4 regions of the Paracoccus seriniphilus genome follow, and region 1 is predicted to be linked to each of the others. Evidence: riboswitches for the same ligand, from Rfam matches in the RefSeq annotation. Region 1 holds a riboswitch; each other region holds the start of a gene.
What was found. Region 1 has a riboswitch for thiamine pyrophosphate ahead of JHW44_RS13390 (thiamine ABC transporter substrate-binding protein). Riboswitches for the same ligand answer to the same signal wherever they lie in the genome.

Region 1 (4,292 bases):
CCAGAATCACCAGAGCATGATCATCGGCCTGATTCAGGATCGCCGCGGTTTCCACCATCTCGACCATGAAGGTCGACCGCCCCCGTGCCAGATCATCGGCGGCCCCCACGCGGCTGAACAGCTGGCTGACCAGACCGATATGCGCGCGCCGGGCCGGCACGAAAGAGCCCGCCTGCGCCAGCACCGCGATCAGGGCGTTCTGGCGCAGGAAGGTCGATTTACCCGCCATGTTCGGACCGGTCAGCAGCCAGATTGCAGGTGTTTCCCCGCTGGTCAGGTCGCAGTCATTGGCCACGAAGCTTTCCGATTTGCGCTTCAGCGCACGTTCGACAACAGGGTGACGGCCACCCTCGATCTGAAAGGCACGGCTGTCATCCATCTGCGGACGCGTCCAGCCCTCACCTGCGGCAATATCGGCAAAGGCGGCTGTCAGGTCGATCTCGGCCAGCGCCCGCGCCGCTGTCCCGATCGGACCCGCCTGCGCCAGCACCGCCGAACGCAGCCGGGCGAATATCTCTCGCTCGGTCTCCAGTGCGCGGTCACGGGCATTGAGGATGCGTGTTTCCAGCTCGGACAGTTCCACGGTGGTAAAGCGGATCTGATTGGCCGTGGTCTGGCGATGGATGAAGGTCTCATTCAAGGGCGGCGCCAGCATCTTTTCAGCATGGGTGGCGGTCGTCTCGATGAAATAGCCCAGCACGTTGTTATGCTTGATCTTGAGGCTGCTGACCCCCGAGAGTTCCGCATATTGCGCCTGCATTCCCGCAATCACCGCGCGACCTTCGTCGCGCAGACGCCGGGTCTCGTCCAGATCCTCGTCAAAGCCCGGCGCAACGAAGCCGCCGTCGCGGGCCAGCAACGGCGGTTCGGCGACCAAGGCATCATCCAGAAGATCGATCAGTTCGTCATGGCCGGTCAGATCGGCGGCGGCCTCGCGCAGGATCTGCGCGGAATCCGGTGCCACCGTTTCGGCAATCAGCGCCCCCTGCGTCAGACCAGCGCGGATCGCAGCCAGATCACGCGGGCCGCCGCGCTCCAGCGCCAGACGTGACAGCGCACGGTCCATATCGGGCACGCGGCCAAGGGCCTCGCGCAGATCAGTGGCCAGCCGCCGATCCTCGACCAGTTGCGCCACGGCGTCCTGCCGGGCCTGTATCAGCGCCAGATCCCGCGACGGCGCACTGATGCGCCGCTCCAGCAAGCGTCCACCTGCTGCCGTCACCGTGCGGTCAATCGCCGTCAGCAGCGAACCTTCGCGGCCACCGGACAGGGCCTGCGTCAGCTCCAGATTGCGCCGGGTTGCCGCATCGATCTGCATCGCCCCTCCCGCGGATTCGCGGACCGGTGGGCGCATCAGCGGCAGTTTGCCCTTTTGAGTCATATCCAGGTAGTCGACGATCGCACCCATTGCCGACAGTTCGGCGCGTTCAAAGCTGCCAAAGCCGTCCAATGTTTCCACGCCGTAAAGCGCACAAAGCCTGCGCGCGCCGGCGGTGCTGTCAAAGGCGCCTGCAGGCAGATCGGTCAGTTGCGCGTCGGATTCGGCCGCCAGATCTTCCAGCCCCGATCCCTCGAGCGCCAGCAATTCGCGCGGTGCCAGCCGCGCCAGTTCCGGCGCAAGGCGCGACAGGGGACAGGGCATGACCTGAAATGCGCCGGTCGAAATGTCCACCCATGCCAGCGCTCCTTCCTCGCGGATCTGCGCGAAGGCTGCCAGAAAGTTGTGACGCCGCGCCTCCAGCAGGGTTTCCTCGGTCAGCGTGCCCGGCGTCACCAACCGCACGACATCGCGCGCCACGACCGATTTCGAGCCGCGCTTGCGGGCCTCGGCCGGGTCTTCCATCTGTTCCGCAATGGCAACGCGAAAGCCCTTGCGGATCAGGGTCAGCAGGTAACCTTCGGCCGCATGGACCGGCACGCCGCACATCGGGATCGGCTGTCCGCCATGCGTGCCTCTCTTGGTCAGGGCGATGTCCAGCGCGGCGGCGGCCTGCACTGCGTCATCAAAGAACATCTCGTAGAAATCGCCCATACGATAGAACAGAAGCGCGCCGGGGTTCGCCTCGCGGATCGCAAGATATTGCGCCATCATCGGGGTGGGCTGATCGCTCATGGGGGTCCTTCATCTGCGGTTAGAGGCGGTTCTAGCTGTCTGCGCCCGGCTTGAAAACCGCGCTTTCACCTTGCAGCATTCATCCGCCGCACTATGTTCATCGCATACCTCGGGGGGCCCGGCACCGGGCTGAGACGCGATTCGCGGACCCGTTGAACCTGATCCGGTTAGCGCCGGCGGAGGGAAGGTTTCGCTGTCCTTTCTTTCGCAATCAGAACCTGAAAGGAGGCCCGGCGATGTTGAAACCGACTGTCCTGACCCTTGCCCTGCTGACCGCCACGTCAGCAGCCGCGCAGGAAAAGCCCGTTCTGACCGTCTATGCCGGCGATTACATCGCCAGCGAATGGGGTCCCGGCCCGCAAATCGAGGAAGGTTTCGAATCCTTCTGCGAATGCGATCTGAAATTCGTCACTGGCGACATCCTGCCCCGCATCCTGATGGAGGGCGAGAAGACCGAGGCCGATATCGTCTTTGGCCTGAACACCGACGTCACCGCCCGCGCGCGTGCCTCGGGGCTGTTTGCGCCGCATGGTCAGGATGTGTCGAATCTGTCTCTGCCCGTCGCATGGCAGGATGACATCTTTCTGCCCTATAACTGGGGTGAAACCGCCTTCATTTATGACGACACGCGTCTTGAAAACCCGCCCGCAAGCTTCGAAGAGCTGCTGGCAGCGCCTGACGACCTGAAGATCGTCCTGCAGGACCCACGTTCCTCGATTTCAGGGCTGGCACTGCTGCTGTGGGTCAAGGCCATCTATGGTGACGACGCCGCGCAGGCCTGGGAAAGGCTGGCGCCCAAGGTGCTGACCGTGACCAAGGGCTGGTCGGAAAGCTATGGCATGTTCACCGAGGGCGAGGCCGATATGGTTCTGTCCTACACGACATCGCCCGCCTATCATATTGCCGCCGAAGACGATCAAAGCAAACATGCCGCGATCTTTCCCGAAGGGCATTACTTCATGGCCGAACTGGCCGCGCAGCTTGCCTCGACCGATCAGCCGGAACTGGCTCAGAGCTTCATGGACTGGATCCTGACGCCCGATTTCCAGAAAACCATTCCGCTGGCCAACTGGTCCCTGCCCGCCAAGCTGGATCAGGACGCATGGCCCGAGGTGATGCGCAACCTTCCGCGCCCCGAAAAGACCCTTTTCTATAGCGAAGACGAGGCAGAAGAGCTGCGCAAACCGGCGCTGGATGAATGGCTGCAGGCATTTTCGCGGTAAGGCGCGATGCCGGGGGAATCGCGGTCGCTTCGGGGCTGGCCGCGCTGATCCTGGGCACGCTGGCCGCAGTTGCATGGCAGGCCAGGGGTCTGTCGGCACTGCAGATATGGGATTGGCGCGCCGTCTGGTTCACGATCTGGCAGGCAGCCCTGTCGGCGGCGCTGTCCGCCATTCTGGCGGTGCCGGTGGCCCGTGCGCTGGCTCGGCGGCGCTTTCCGGGACGCAGGGCCCTTGTCACCCTGCTGGGGGCCCCTTTCATCCTGCCCGTGATCGTGGCGATCATGGGGCTGATCGCCGTATTCGGCAGGACTGGCGCAATCAACGAGACGCTGCGTGCCATCGGCCTGGGCGAATTTTCTGTCTATGGCTGGCAAGGGGTGATCCTGGCCCATGTCTTCTTCAATCTGCCCCTGTCGGTTCGCCTGATTCTGCAGGGCTGGCAGAGCATTCCGGTCGAACGTTTCCGCCTGGCGGAAAGCCTTGGCTTTGCGCCCGCCGACATGAGCCGCCATCTGGAAAGACCGATGCTGCGCGCGGTCCTGCCGGGTGTCTGTCTGGCCGTGTTCCTGGTCTGCCTGACATCCTTCACGGTAGCGCTGGCGCTGGGGGGCGGTCCTTCGGCCACCACGGTTGAACTGGCCATCTACCAGGCGTTCCGTTTTGATTTCGATCTGGGGCGCGCGGCCGCGCTGGGACTTGTGCAGATCGCGCTGAGCCTTGCAGCCTTGCTGATGGCACGCCACATCGTGGCACCGGCTGCCTTTGGCGCGGGACTGGACCTTGATCGGGGTCCGGCTGCTCCGCGCGGCTTTCACCGCCTGGCGGATGCCATTGCAATCACGCTGGCGACGCTGTTCCTGCTGTGGCCCATCGGCGCGGTGGCCGTTCAGGGCCTTCCCCGAATCCCTGCCCTGCCCGCCGATGTCTGGGCTGCCGCGCTGCGTTCCATCGTGATG
Region 2 (4,292 bases), 560 kb from region 1:
GATGCAGCAATCTGACGGGGCGCGATATCTGGACCTCGGGCGCGCGCAACACCGCCATTTCCCCGCGCACGCCGCGCAGGTCGGTCAGGCGGTCCCCGGCGGCCAGCCCACGACAGTCAATGATCTGCCCGCGCGGTGCATCCGCCTGAACGGGCACCCCTTGGCTGGCCAGACTGCGGGTCAGGATGTCCAGCGCGTCACGCGGGCAGATATGTGATTCAGCCGAGAAATGCAGCGCGCGGGAAAAGCGCGGGGCAAGGGCGGGTTCGGCCCGACCCAACTCGTCGCGATCCAGCCAGCGATGGTTTTCGGTGCGCCGCGCAAAGCGGTCCAGCTCGGCCCGGTCGCGCCCCGGTGCCAGCACCAGTGATCCGCGGCGGGTGACGGGAACGCCTGCCGCCTGCCACCAGCCCTCGGCCTCGCGGCCCAGCCGGACGACGGGTTCCTCGGCGGTTTCGCCTTCGCAATCGGGGGCCAGCATGCCGCCGGCCCACCATGAACAGGCATGCTGTCCCGCCGGACCGGCGGGATCGACCAGTTGCACGGCGGCGCCGCGCCGGGTCAGTTCGGTTGCCACACAGAGGCCCGCGACCCCTGCGCCCAGAACGGTGAAAAGATTTTTCATGCCCAGACCTCGTGGAAATGATGCACCGGGCCATGGCCCTTGCCGATCTGCAGCCCGTCGGCCTGCGCAATTGCACGATGCAGCCAGTGATGGGCGTCATGCACGGCCTCGCCAAGCGATGCGCCCTTGCTCAGGCCCGCAGCGATCGCAGAAGACAGCGAACAGCCCGTGCCATGGGTGTTGGATGTGGCCAGCCGGGGCGAGGTGAAATGCTGCGGCGGTTCATCGCTGATCAGCCAGTCGGTACAATCCGCATCTGGGGAATGTCCGCCCTTCATCAGAACCGCACGCGCCCCCAGCCGCTTCAGCGCGGCACCCTGTTCGCAGATCTGGTTGGCCGATCTGGCCGATGGCTGGTCCAGCAGTTGCGCGGCCTCGGGCAGATTGGGGGTCAACAGGGTGGCGCGGGGCAGCAACTGGCCGATCAGCGCGCAGATGGCGTCGGATTCCAGCAACCTGTCGCCCGATTTTGCGACCATGACCGGGTCCAGCACCACGGGGCCGTCGAAATCGCGCAGTTCGGTCGCCACGGTCTGCACGATCCGGGCCGACCCCAGCATGCCGATTTTGACCGCATCCGCGCCAATGTCATCCAGAACCGAGCGAATCTGCCGGGCAACCATCTCGGGTGAGACCGCCTGCGCCGCCTGCACGCCCTGGGTGTTCTGGGCGGTGATGGCCGTGATCGCGGTCGCCGCATAGACCCCCAGTGCCGAAGCTGTCTTGATATCGGCCTGAATCCCGGCGCCTCCGCCGCTGTCGGATCCCGCGATGATCAGTAACCTTGCCGAGCCCTTCATGCCGTCCTCCGTTTTCGGGATGCGGCATGGGACAAAGAGATGTGGCGCGATCTGGGGCCACTCTGTCTCCGTTCCCTACGCCGGCATTGCCCGGATCAGGTTCGATGGGTTGGCACGCGGCCTCTCAGCCCCGACAAGCAGGGCACCCCAACGGAATGGCGCGACGATAGGACAGGGCGATGCGCCTGGCAAGAGCCTCAGCGCTGCAGAATCAGCAGATCGCTTTCAAAGCTGACGCGGGCGAATGTCCGCAGATAGGACATGCCCAGCAAGGAGCCGTCGAGATCACCATCGATGACCCAGGCCCGGACATTGCGGTCGAGGATATCGCCGATGGCCAGCTCGTCGATGGTCACGGGCGCGGTCTTGACCTGACCGTTGGCGGTCATGGCGGTGCCGATATAGGCCAGATCTCCGGTGTCGATACCGATGCGTCGCGCGTCTTCCGGGCCAAGGGCGATGGATGAGGCACCGGTATCGACGATGAATCGGACCGGGACGCCATTCAGCTGCGCGGTCAGGTGAAAATGCCCGTCCCGCGAGGCGGGGATCTCGATGCGCCCGCCACTGGTGACCATCTGTCGCTGACCGGACAGGCCGCCATTCATCCACAGTTCCGAGGCAAAGAACGCGCCGGCAAAGATCACGACCCACAGGCCCAACTGCCGCAACGCCTTGCTGCCGCGACCAGACAGTTCGAACAGCACTGCGCCGCCGATCACCACCAGAAGCACGATGTAATAGGCCAGCCGCATGCCGTCATCGGTCGCCATCAGAACAGCCCCGATCCCTTCAATCCGTCAAAGACGAACTGGACGGAAAGCGCGGCCAGCAACATGCCCAGCAGACGGGTGACGACCATGACACCGGTGCGCCCCAGAACCCGTGCCAGCGGGGTGGACAGGTGAAACAGCACCATCGCGATCAGCAGCACTGCCAGCATCACCAGATTGATCAGCAACAGATGCAGCCAGCCGCTGTCCTGTCCGCCCAGCAGAATCATCGTGGCCAATGCGCCCGGTCCGGCCAGCAGCGGCATGGCCAGCGGAAAGACCGAAGGGTCCTGCGCCTCGGGATCGGCGCTGCCCTGACCCTCGCGACGTTCGGTGCGCCTTTCGAACAGCATGTCGAGGGCGGTCAGGAACAGCAGCATGCCGCCTGCGACACGAAAGGCCGAGATCGAAATGCCGACGGCAGACAGGATCGCTTCGCCCGCAACACCGAACAGCATCAGAAGCACGGCGGCAATGACCACGGCGCGAAAGCCGATATGGCGGCGCTGCGCGGCATTCATTCCGGGGGTCAGCGCAATGAAGATCGGGGTCAGCCCGATCGGGTCGATGACCACGAACAGCGTGACGAATGCGGTGATGTAAAGCGACAGGTCCATGCCACCTTATCGCCCGCGTCGGATGCTCTGCCAAGCGCAGGAACCGAAAATAGAATGCGCCCGAACTCAATCGTGACCGATTCGGGCTTTGCAATCCTGCCTGCAAGGCCCTAAATCTGACCCGCGGGCGGAGGATCCGTCCGACAAGGGAGTTTCGTATGCTGAACAATATCGGCCTTCCCGGCCTTCTTCTGATCGCGGTTGTCGTGCTGGTCCTGTTCGGACGTGGCAAGATTTCGTCCCTCATGGGAGAAGTGGGCAAGGGTATCACGGCCTTCAAGAAAGGCGTCAAGGACGGCTCGGAAGAGATCGAAAAAGCCGTCGAGGACACCACGGATACGCCCGGTGAACAGGCGCGCGACGTGACGCCGAACAACACCGACCGCAGCTGATTCGGACGGGGCGCGGCACATCATGTTCGATATCGGCTGGACCGAGCTTTTGGTGATTGGCGTTGTGGCGCTGATCGTGGTCGGTCCCAAGGATCTGCCGCATCTGTTCCATTCGCTGGGGCGCTTTACCGCCAAGGCGCGGGGAATGGCGCGCGAATTCACCTCGGCGATGGAAGATGCCGCCAAGGGTTCTGGGCTGGATGAGGCCGCGGGCAGCTTGCGCGACATGAAATCGCTGACTTCGAAAAAGGCATTGGGGCTGGACGCGCTGGATCGCGCCGCAGAGCGTTTCGAGAAATGGGATCCCAAGGTTCCCGGCCCGAAAGAGACGGCCAAGCCGGATCCGGGCCTCGGGACCGGACCCTCCGGGGCCAAGGCTCCGGAAGAGGGCAAGACTGGCGCTTCTGCGCCAGCACCGGCTGCCCCTGCCACATCCGAAGCGACCCAGCCTGCGGGGGCGCGGCAGCTTCATGCCGTGCGGCGCAGTGACATGAAAGACGACTGACGTGACGGCAAAAACCGAACAGGACGATGATCTGGACGACAGCTCGGCCCCGCTGATCGAGCATCTGGCCGAACTGCGCACGCGCATCATCTGGTCGATGATCGCCTTCATGGTGGCAATGGTCCTGTGCTATACGGTCTGGAACCCGATCTACAATTTCCTGACACAGCCGATCTGTCACGCGCTTGAGGCGCGGGAACAGGAATGTGGCCTTATCCTTTTGAAATTGCAGGAAGGTTTCTTTGTCGCCATCCGCATTTCGCTGTTGGGCGGTTTCGCGCTGGCCTTTCCGGTCATCGCTTATCAGATGTGGCGCTTCGTTGCGCCGGGCCTGTATCGCAATGAGAAACAGGCATTCCTGCCGTTCCTTCTGGCCTCGCCGATCATGTTCTTTCTGGGCGCGGCATTTGCCTATTACATCATCCTGCCCATGGCCTATGATTTCTTCCTGGGCTTTCAGCAGGGGCCGCTGACACTGCCGGATGACGGCACGGCGGGCGCTGCCGGCGACAACCCGATGGCGGCCATCGTCTTTCAGGGTTCGGTCGATGAATATCTGTCGCTGACCACCAAGTTCATC
Region 3 (4,292 bases), 1.2 Mb from region 1:
GACGGAATCGCCCAAGGCGAAGCGTGTCGAAGCCCGCTTCCCCGATCCCTCGGCCAACCCCTATCTGTGCTTTGCGGCACTGCTGATGGCCGGTCTTGACGGCATCAAGAACAAGATCGATCCGGGTGCTGCTTCGGACAAGGATCTTTACGATCTGCCGCCCGAAGAACTGGCCGAAATCCCGACCGTCTGCGGTTCGCTGCGCGAAGCCCTGGAAGAGCTGGAAAAAGACATGGACTTCCTGCTGGCGGGCGACGTGTTCACGCGCGACCAACTGGAGGGCTACATGGCCCTGAAATGGGAAGAAGTGTATGAATACGAACATACGCCCCATCCGGTCGAATATCAGCTGTACTACTCCTGCTGATCGCCGTTTCGAAGACAGTGGAAAGGGGCGCCGTTAGGTGCCCCTTTTCATTTCGGTTCCTTCACGCTGGCGTGCGGGACCATCACGAAAACGTATGGGGTGAAATATAATCCCGGGTTCCTGCGTATCGCCTGTCAGAGCCAACACGGTTCACGTCATCAGATACAAGGAGCCAATATCATGACCTTCAAGAGTTTTTCCGCTATCCTGACCGCCGTTGCCGTTCTGGGTGCTGCCCTTCCCGCCAATGCGGCCCGCCAGGCGCATGAACGCCCCGATTTCCCGGTCAGGGCCAAGGCCGAGATTACCCGTCAGGTTGCCGCTAAATCGGTCCTGATCGGCAAGGAGCTGGTGCGTCGCGACATTGACGGTGATCGGCTGATTACCGTGACCGTTTTCCCGTCCAGCGGGCTGATCGACCCTTCCAGCCGTGGTGACCGTTGACACATGACGGCATTTGCCGACGTGGAAACGAAGGGACGAAGAAACCGATCCCGTCACGAAAGACGCGCGAAAGCACTGCCTTCGCGCGTCTTTTCACATGTGTTCAGTGGCGGATCAGGCGGCTGGCTGTCCGGCCTGAATTGGAATGTCGTTCATTGCATGACGGTTGATCAGCTGCTTTTGCCGCGCACCCTTGGGAATGATACGGGCCGGTTGTGGCGCGTGCACGCGCGATTTCAGTTCCGGAAAGATCGAGAACAGCTCTTGGCGCGCCTCGAACTCCAGCGCGTGCAGGGCGGCGGGGCCGGTAAACAGGCTTTCCGTGGCACAGCCTTCGGCAATCAGGATCTCATGATCGTCGAACAGAAGGTGGACATAGGTAACGCTTTCGACCGCATCATCGATATAGACGCCGGGCAGGGGGCACAGGCGCACGGCAGAGATCAGAACCTCGTCCTGCCCGAACATCCGTTGGGCCACCTTGGAACGCACAAGCATGCGATGCTGACGCGACACGACCAGATCGCGATGGGGCAATCCCTCGCCCAGGGCACCGGCCGTGATCCGCACCGGGAAAAGCTTGTGATTGGATTTCAGTTCATCGCGATCGATCGTGCGGCGCGCAATCCAGCGGATCGTCTTGACGGTCTCATACCCGTTGGTTGTGGTCATCACCTGATCGCCGACCTTCAGGTCATCAATGAGAACGGCAGAGCCATCCGCCCCGGTCATCTGCGTTCCAAGCGTGAAACATACGGGCCCCAGATCGTCGCGAGAGACACCACCCTGGCCAAGGACAAATGTCGTGCTGACAAGTGTCGCATCCGTCAGGATCGAGCCGTCGGTAGGCGTGAAATAGGCAGTGCCATCCGCCATTCCAAAGGTGATTCCCGTGATGGTCTGTTCGCTGCCATCAGCCAGACGAACTGTCACCGTATCGCCGGGGAAACTGTTCGAGATCGGCTCACCATTGAGTTCGTCACCCGAGCTGCCGAGGATTTCATCATCGTCATTTTCGTCGGTAAGCGTGACGAGGCTGACGGTCAGGACCGTTCCTTCAGGCGGAGGCGCGTATGGATCAAGCGTCCAGACTTGCTCGTTGAAACTCGTCGGCATCGGGTAAAATCTCACTATCTGAAAAATATATTGAATAAACTTTACGACAGTCCGGGCCTGAATGGAAACGTTCTTTGGGATAGGTTCGCTGCGTGCTTTCCGGAGTGATCGATTCTTCGACAATGGTTGACAATAGCCGGCAGTTCGGAAATCTTGCGCCCTGTCAGGGGAGTCCCGCCGAAGGGACTGAGAGGCTGATTGGCAGGGCAACCTGCGGTGACGCGACCCTTTGAACCTGACCCAGTTGAGACTGGCGTAGGAAGACCGAGGGACGAATCGCGTTCCTTGGGCCGTTGCGGCCGATCATGGCCGTTACCGGTCGCTTTCTGCCTCATACATCATCTCGGGTCTTTTCGAGTTGTGCTTGAGGAGACGCGCATGAACGATCAAAGACCTATCCCGCAGATCACCACCGGCCCCTTGCCGGCCTCCCGCAAGGTCTGGCACGCAGGCGAGCTTCATCCCGACATTCGCGTGCCCATGCGTGAGATCGACCTGCATGTTTCGGCCATGGAGCCGCCGGTCACCGTCTATGACAGTTCCGGTCCCTATTCCGATCCCGAGGCGCAGATCGACATCAACAGGGGGCTGCCGCGCCTGCGCGAAAGCTGGATCATGGCGCGCGGTGATGTCGAACGCTACGAGGGGCGGCAGGTCAAGCCCGAGGACAATGGCTTTGTTTCGGGCGACCGGCTGACGCCTGAATTCCCGGTTCGCAATCAGCCATTGCGCGCCAGGAAGGGCAAGGCGGTCAGCCAGATGGCCTATGCCCGCGCCGGTATCGTGACGCCGGAAATGGAGTTCGTCGCAATCCGAGAAAATCTGGGCCGGCGTGCCGCCAAGGAGAAACTGGTGCGCGACGGACATGACTGGGGTGCATCCATTCCCGACCATGTGACGCCGGAATTCGTCCGTCAGGAAGTGGCCAGCGGGCGCGCGATCATTCCCGCCAATATCAACCACCCCGAAATCGAACCCATGGCGATCGGCCGCAATTTCCTGGTCAAGATCAACGCCAATATCGGCAATTCGGCGGTGACCTCCTCGATGGAAGAGGAAGTCGAAAAGATGGTCTGGGCCACGCGTTGGGGGGCCGATACCGTCATGGATCTGTCCACCGGGCGCAATATCCACAACATCCGCGACTGGATCATCCGCAACAGCCCGGTGCCGATCGGCACGGTGCCACTGTATCAGGCGCTGGAAAAGGTCGGCGGCGTGGCCGAGGATCTGTCCTGGGAGGTGTTCCGCGACACGCTGATCGAACAGGCCGAGCAGGGCGTGGATTATTTCACCATCCACGCTGGCGTGCGCCTGCCTTTCATCCATCTGACCGCCGAACGCGTGACCGGCATCGTCAGCCGTGGCGGTTCGATCATGGCGAAATGGTGCCTGCATCATCACCGCGAGAGCTTCCTTTACGAGCATTTCGACGAAATCTGCGACATCATGCGCGCCTATGATGTCAGCTTCAGCCTGGGTGACGGGTTGCGGCCTGGCTCGATTGCCGACGCCAATGACGCTGCCCAATTCGCCGAGCTGGAAACCCTTGGAGAGCTGACGCAGATCGCCTGGGCCAAGGATTGCCAGGTGATGATCGAAGGTCCGGGTCATGTGCCGATGCACAAGATCAAGGAGAACATGGACAAGCAGCTGACCCATTGCGGCGAGGCGCCTTTCTATACGCTTGGGCCGCTGACCACCGATATCGCGCCGGGCTATGACCATATCACCAGTGCCATCGGTGCGGCGATGATCGGTTGGTTCGGCACCGCGATGCTGTGCTATGTCACCCCCAAGGAACATCTGGGCCTGCCTGACCGCGACGACGTGAAAACCGGTGTGATCACCTATAAGATCGCCGCCCATGCGGCCGATCTGGCCAAGGGTCATCCGGCGGCGAAACTGCGCGATGACGCCCTGTCACGGGCCCGTTTCGAGTTCCGTTGGGAAGACCAGTTCAACCTGTCGCTCGACCCGGAAACGGCGCGCTCGTTCCACGATCAGACCCTGCCCAAGGAGGCGCACAAGGTGGCGCATTTCTGTTCCATGTGCGGCCCGAAGTTCTGCTCGATGAAGATCAGCCATGACATCCGTGCTGAGGCCCGCTCCAAGGGCATGGAAGAAATGGCCGAGAAATATCGCGACGGCGGAGATCTCTATATGCCGGTCGAGGGCTAGGCCCGCCAGGGCCGGTGCGGCGCAATCTGCCTGTGATTGTGCTGCACCGGTCACGAGAATGCGTGGCAAAGCCGTCACCCTCTGTATTCCCTGAGACGGTTTTTCCCGCTATCTCAATACTATGGATATTGCGCTTCTGATTTCGATAACGGCGTTGCTGTTTCTTGTCATCGCGGCGGCCGAG
Region 4 (4,292 bases), on a different replicon from region 1:
AAGCATGAGCGATATGATGACCAGAATTTCAGCCGGGCTTGAGCGCGCATTCGCCACGGGTGGCTTTGCACAACCAAGCGTCGAGGATTTGCGCGATGCCGCCGGGGTCAGCCTGCGCACGCTGTACAAATACACCCCCTCGCGCAGCGACATGGTCTATGCCGCGCTGGAGTATCGGCACCGGCGCTATCTGGCGCATGTCCTTGATGATCTGCCTCGGGATCCGCGCCGGGCCGTGCTGGACCTGATGGATCGGGTCGGCGGTTGGATGATCGCCGAGGCCTCGCACGGCTGCCTGTTTCACGCCGCCGTTGCTGCCGCCCCCGGCGACGCAAGATTGCGCGACCTGCTGGAGCGCCACAAATCCGAGGTCGCTGCGCGTGCCGCAGCCGCAACCGGGCTGGAAGGTCGGGAAGTGGCCCTGTTGCTGATCGTGGAAGGTCTGACCCAGACCTGGCCTCTGCATCGGGAAAAGGCCGTCAGCAGTGCGAAGCTGTTGGCGCAGGGCTTGCTTGGCTCATAGATCGCAACCACGGGGAAACCCGCTTGCCTGCAGAGCGGCAAGGCCGCACCTTGCAAAACGGCCACAGCCGCCATCGGGCAGATCGGCCACGACTGGAACCGGACGCAATTCAGAGTCTTGATCAGGAATGTTATACATCCATATCGGCACCCAGAAGACCGGATCATCCTCCATTCAGCACGTTCTGAATATGAATGCGCCGTTTCTGGAAAAGCACTCGCTGCGCTATCTGCATGCGGGCCGCCAGAAGCCGGCTGACATGCGCATCCACCACAATCCGGTGGCGGCCATGCTGCTGTCGGGGGATGGCGCGCGTTTCGGCCGCGAACTGCACAGGGAACTGGCACGATCCCGGTGTCGCGATGCCATCCTCAGCGGCGAATTGCTCTCTCAGCCCGGCGTGGCGACACGCCTGCATGACATCCTGCCCGAACCCTTGCAGGATCAAACCAGGATCGTGGTCTATCTCAGACGCCCCGATCTTTACGTCGAGAGCCTGTTCAAACAGCGGGTCAAGGCCGATGCCACAACATCCACGGCCCGACAATTTCTGCGTCAGCATCACGCCAGGCTGCTGCACAGCCAGATCATCGACGAATATGCGGACAGTTTCGGAGAGCAGAGCATCATCCTGCGCCCCTATGACCCTTGTCACCTGCTGAATGGCAATGCTGTTGATGACTTTCTCAATGTCCTTGGCATCACCGAAACCGCCGATCTGATCACGCCGGCCGAGCCCGCCAATACTTCCTTTTCGCTGGCCTTCAGCCAGATGTCCGGGCTGGCCGTCCGACAACTGCAGCTGACCGCTCCGGCGATCACGAGCGCGGCCCAGAAACTGGCGCCGGCAGGAATTTCCAGATCGCGCGATGTCTATCATCTGGACAGACGCCGCTGGATCGTGTCGCAGCACGCCGATCAGATCGAAGCCCTGCGACGCCGGTTCCGACCCGATCTGGAGGCGCTGTTCGATCTGTCCGATCTGAGCGAAGGTGCCAAGGATCCCTTTCCGACCGAGAAAGAGCAGATCAAGTTGATGCGCGACGCCAGCGCCGCAATATTCAGGATATTGCCCTATCTGCAGGAAGAGCGGAAACCGCCATCGCTGCGCCGCGCAATCTCGCAATATTTGCCGGGATCGCCATTTCGGCACGGCTTCGCGTTTCGACGCCGCCCGGACGCTTGACAGCAGCATGCCATTGCCCGATGTTGCGCGCCATAAACGGGGGTGCTCACAGCGGGGCTGAGATGCGCATTGCAGCGCGAACCCTTCACAGCTGATCCGGGTAATGCCGGCGGAGCGAGGATCGCATGTTCATTGGCGCACAAGTGTCTCTTTATCCGATGACCTCGGATTTCGTTCAGGTCATCATGTCCGGGCTGAAGGCCCTGGACCCCTATCGTGACGATCTGCGCATCGAGACTGATGACATGTCCACGCTGATGGTCGGCGCGCCCGGTCCGCTGATTGATGCGATCCGCGACCTGTTCGCGACGACGGCACGCAATCCTGCCCATTCGACCATGCATGTCACCCTGTCGCGCGGCTGCCCCGGTGAACCCGATGATCCATCCTGCCGTTGCGACATTCTGGCCATAGCCCAGAATACACCGCTGGCGCAGCGACAGCTTCAGGCACAAGAGGCCGTGGCTGAAGCCCCGGATATGGGCGTGCAGATCGATGTGCAGTTTTCCCTGTATGTGCTGGGCCAGGATCGGCATATGGACGAAATCTACGGCTGCATCGAGTTCCTGAAATCCTCGGGCACCTTCCTGCGTTCCAAGAACTTCTGCACCCGCCTGCGCGGCGATGCCGGCGCGGTCTTCGAAACGCTGCGGCAGGCATTCCTGCGCTTTGGTCCAGCCGAGGGACATGTGACCATCGATCTGACCGCCTCGGCCAACAGCCCCAGCAAAGATTGAGGCTGCAGCGCAAGGAAAGCCTCATGCTGACCCGCGTCCTGCCGACCTTGATCCTTGCCGTCCTGCTGCTGGCGGGATGGGAGGTCTATTGCCACATGGCGGATGTCTCGCCGCTGATCCTGCCGCCGCCTTCCGGGGTATTCCGGGCGCTGATGCAGAACCGCGCCGAGATCGGCATGCATGCCGGTGTGACGCTGGCGGTGGCGACGCTGGGTTTTTCGCTGTCGGTGGGCTTTGCCTTTGTCACCTCGGTGCTGCTGCATTTCAATGGCTGGGCCGAACGAGGGCTGATGCCGCTGTTCGTGGCCAGCCAGACCGTGCCGCTGGTCGCGCTGGCGCCGCTGATGATCCTGTGGTTCGGCTTTGGCCTGCTGCCCAAGGTCCTGCTGGTGATCCTTGTCACTTTCTTTCCGATGCTGCTCAGCCTGTTGTCGGGCTATCGTCAAACCCCGCCTGCTTTCCGTGAATTGCTGGGGTCTATGGGCGCGGGCCGCTGGAGCGTATTTCGCCGCGCCACGCTTCCCTCGGCGCGTGCGGCATTTCTGGCGGGCCTGCGGATTTCGGCCACCTATGCGATCGTCGCGACGATCTTTGCCGAATATGCCGGGGCACGGCGCGGGCTGGGCATCTATATCCTGTCGGCCAAGAACAATTTCCGGGCCGATCTGGTGTTGGCCGCAGTGGTCGTATCGGCCTGCCTGACCCTGACCCTGCTGGGCGTGCTGCGGCTGATAGACCGGCTGACCGCCAAGGGGCCAGAGGCCCGCAGCCATGCTTGAGATCCGCAAGCTGTCGATCCGCACCAGAGAACGCGAATTGCTGTCAGAGCTGTCGCTTTCGCTGGCCGACGGGACCATGACCGCGCTGATCGGCCCCTCGGGCTGCGGCAAGACCTCGGTGCTGAAATGGCTGGCCGGCATCCTGCCCGATGCCATGCAGGAAAGTGGACAGTTGCTTCTGGATGGCGTCCCCGTGACACGCCCGCATCCGGCCCTGTGCTATCAACCGCAAAGCGATGCGCTGTTTCCATGGCTGACCATCATCCAGAATGCGGCCATCGGGCTGGAAATTGCCGGACTTTCGCGCGATCATGCCCGCCAGCAAGTGGCCCCGCTTTTTGCAACCTTCGGTCTGGAAGGCTGCGAGCAGATGTTCCCCGCTCAGTTGTCCGGCGGAATGCGCCAACGCGCAGCCTTCCTGCGCACCGTCGTTCAGGAAGGCCGCTTCATCCTGCTGGACGAGCCGTTCTCGGCGCTGGACGCCGTGACCCGCCTGCGCATGCAGGACTGGCTGCTGCAAAGATTGCACGAACGCCCGCGCGGAGTTCTGCTGGTCACGCATGATCTGCATGAGGCCGCGACGCTGGCAGACCGGATCATCGTCATGTCATCCGGTCCCGGCCGCATCATTGCCGATATCCCGGTAACCACCCCGCGCGACCAACGCGACGAAGCAACGCTTGCGCCCCTGCGTGACCGATTGAAATCCCTGCTGCTGAAGGAGACCACGACTTGATCCGCCCTCTTATATTTGCCGCGACCCTGATCGCGCCCCTGTCGGCCCTGGCCGAAACGCCGGTGACCATCGCGTTGGACTGGACGCTGAACACCAATCATATCGGCCTTGTCGTCGCGCAGGATCGTGGATTCTACGAAGACGCCGGGCTGGATGTCGAGATTCTGCCCTATTCCGACACCAGTTCTTCGGCACTGCTGGCGGCGGGTGCGACAGATTTCGCCTATCTGACCTCGCTGGGTTTCATGAGTGCCAAGGCCGCCGATGCCGATCTGGTTGCGCTTTGGGCGACGATGCAGCACGAAAACGGGCGGCTCGTCTATAACAGCGA

Region 2: another riboswitch for thiamine pyrophosphate. It lies ahead of thiD (bifunctional hydroxymethylpyrimidine kinase/phosphomethylpyrimidine kinase); the one in region 1 lies ahead of JHW44_RS13390 (thiamine ABC transporter substrate-binding protein).
Region 3: another riboswitch for thiamine pyrophosphate. It lies ahead of thiC (phosphomethylpyrimidine synthase ThiC); the one in region 1 lies ahead of JHW44_RS13390 (thiamine ABC transporter substrate-binding protein).
Region 4: another riboswitch for thiamine pyrophosphate. It lies ahead of JHW44_RS19090 (YkoF family thiamine/hydroxymethylpyrimidine-binding protein); the one in region 1 lies ahead of JHW44_RS13390 (thiamine ABC transporter substrate-binding protein).

Annotation. Positions count from the first base shown of each region.
Region 1 is NZ_CP067129.1:2,733,917-2,738,208, forward strand. It holds gene mutS (DNA mismatch repair protein MutS) at 1-2,113, opposite strand, end outside; TPP riboswitch at 2,214-2,315, shown strand; gene JHW44_RS13390 (thiamine ABC transporter substrate-binding protein) at 2,350-3,336, shown strand; gene JHW44_RS13395 (ABC transporter permease family protein) at 3,312-4,292, shown strand, end outside.
Region 2 is NZ_CP067129.1:2,174,928-2,179,219, reverse strand. It holds gene JHW44_RS10660 (FAD-dependent oxidoreductase) at 1-625, opposite strand, end outside; gene thiD (bifunctional hydroxymethylpyrimidine kinase/phosphomethylpyrimidine kinase) at 622-1,425, opposite strand; TPP riboswitch at 1,481-1,585, opposite strand; gene JHW44_RS10650 (retropepsin-like aspartic protease family protein) at 1,623-2,198, opposite strand; gene JHW44_RS10645 (MarC family protein) at 2,198-2,815, opposite strand; gene JHW44_RS10640 (twin-arginine translocase TatA/TatE family subunit) at 2,974-3,207, shown strand; gene tatB (Sec-independent protein translocase protein TatB) at 3,230-3,712, shown strand; gene tatC (twin-arginine translocase subunit TatC) at 3,714-4,292, shown strand, end outside.
Region 3 is NZ_CP067129.1:1,150,258-1,154,549, forward strand. It holds gene glnA (type I glutamate--ammonia ligase) at 1-367, shown strand, start outside; gene JHW44_RS05690 (hypothetical protein) at 548-811, shown strand; gene JHW44_RS05695 (Hint domain-containing protein) at 926-1,927, opposite strand; TPP riboswitch at 2,083-2,206, shown strand; gene thiC (phosphomethylpyrimidine synthase ThiC) at 2,306-4,108, shown strand; gene JHW44_RS05705 (cation:proton antiporter) at 4,230-4,292, shown strand, end outside.
Region 4 is NZ_CP067132.1:134,166-138,457, forward strand. It holds gene JHW44_RS19080 (TetR/AcrR family transcriptional regulator) at 5-523, shown strand; gene JHW44_RS19085 (hypothetical protein) at 651-1,709, shown strand; TPP riboswitch at 1,738-1,844, shown strand; gene JHW44_RS19090 (YkoF family thiamine/hydroxymethylpyrimidine-binding protein) at 1,835-2,446, shown strand; gene JHW44_RS19095 (ABC transporter permease) at 2,470-3,225, shown strand; gene JHW44_RS19100 (ABC transporter ATP-binding protein) at 3,218-3,961, shown strand; gene JHW44_RS19105 (ABC transporter substrate-binding protein) at 3,958-4,292, shown strand, end outside.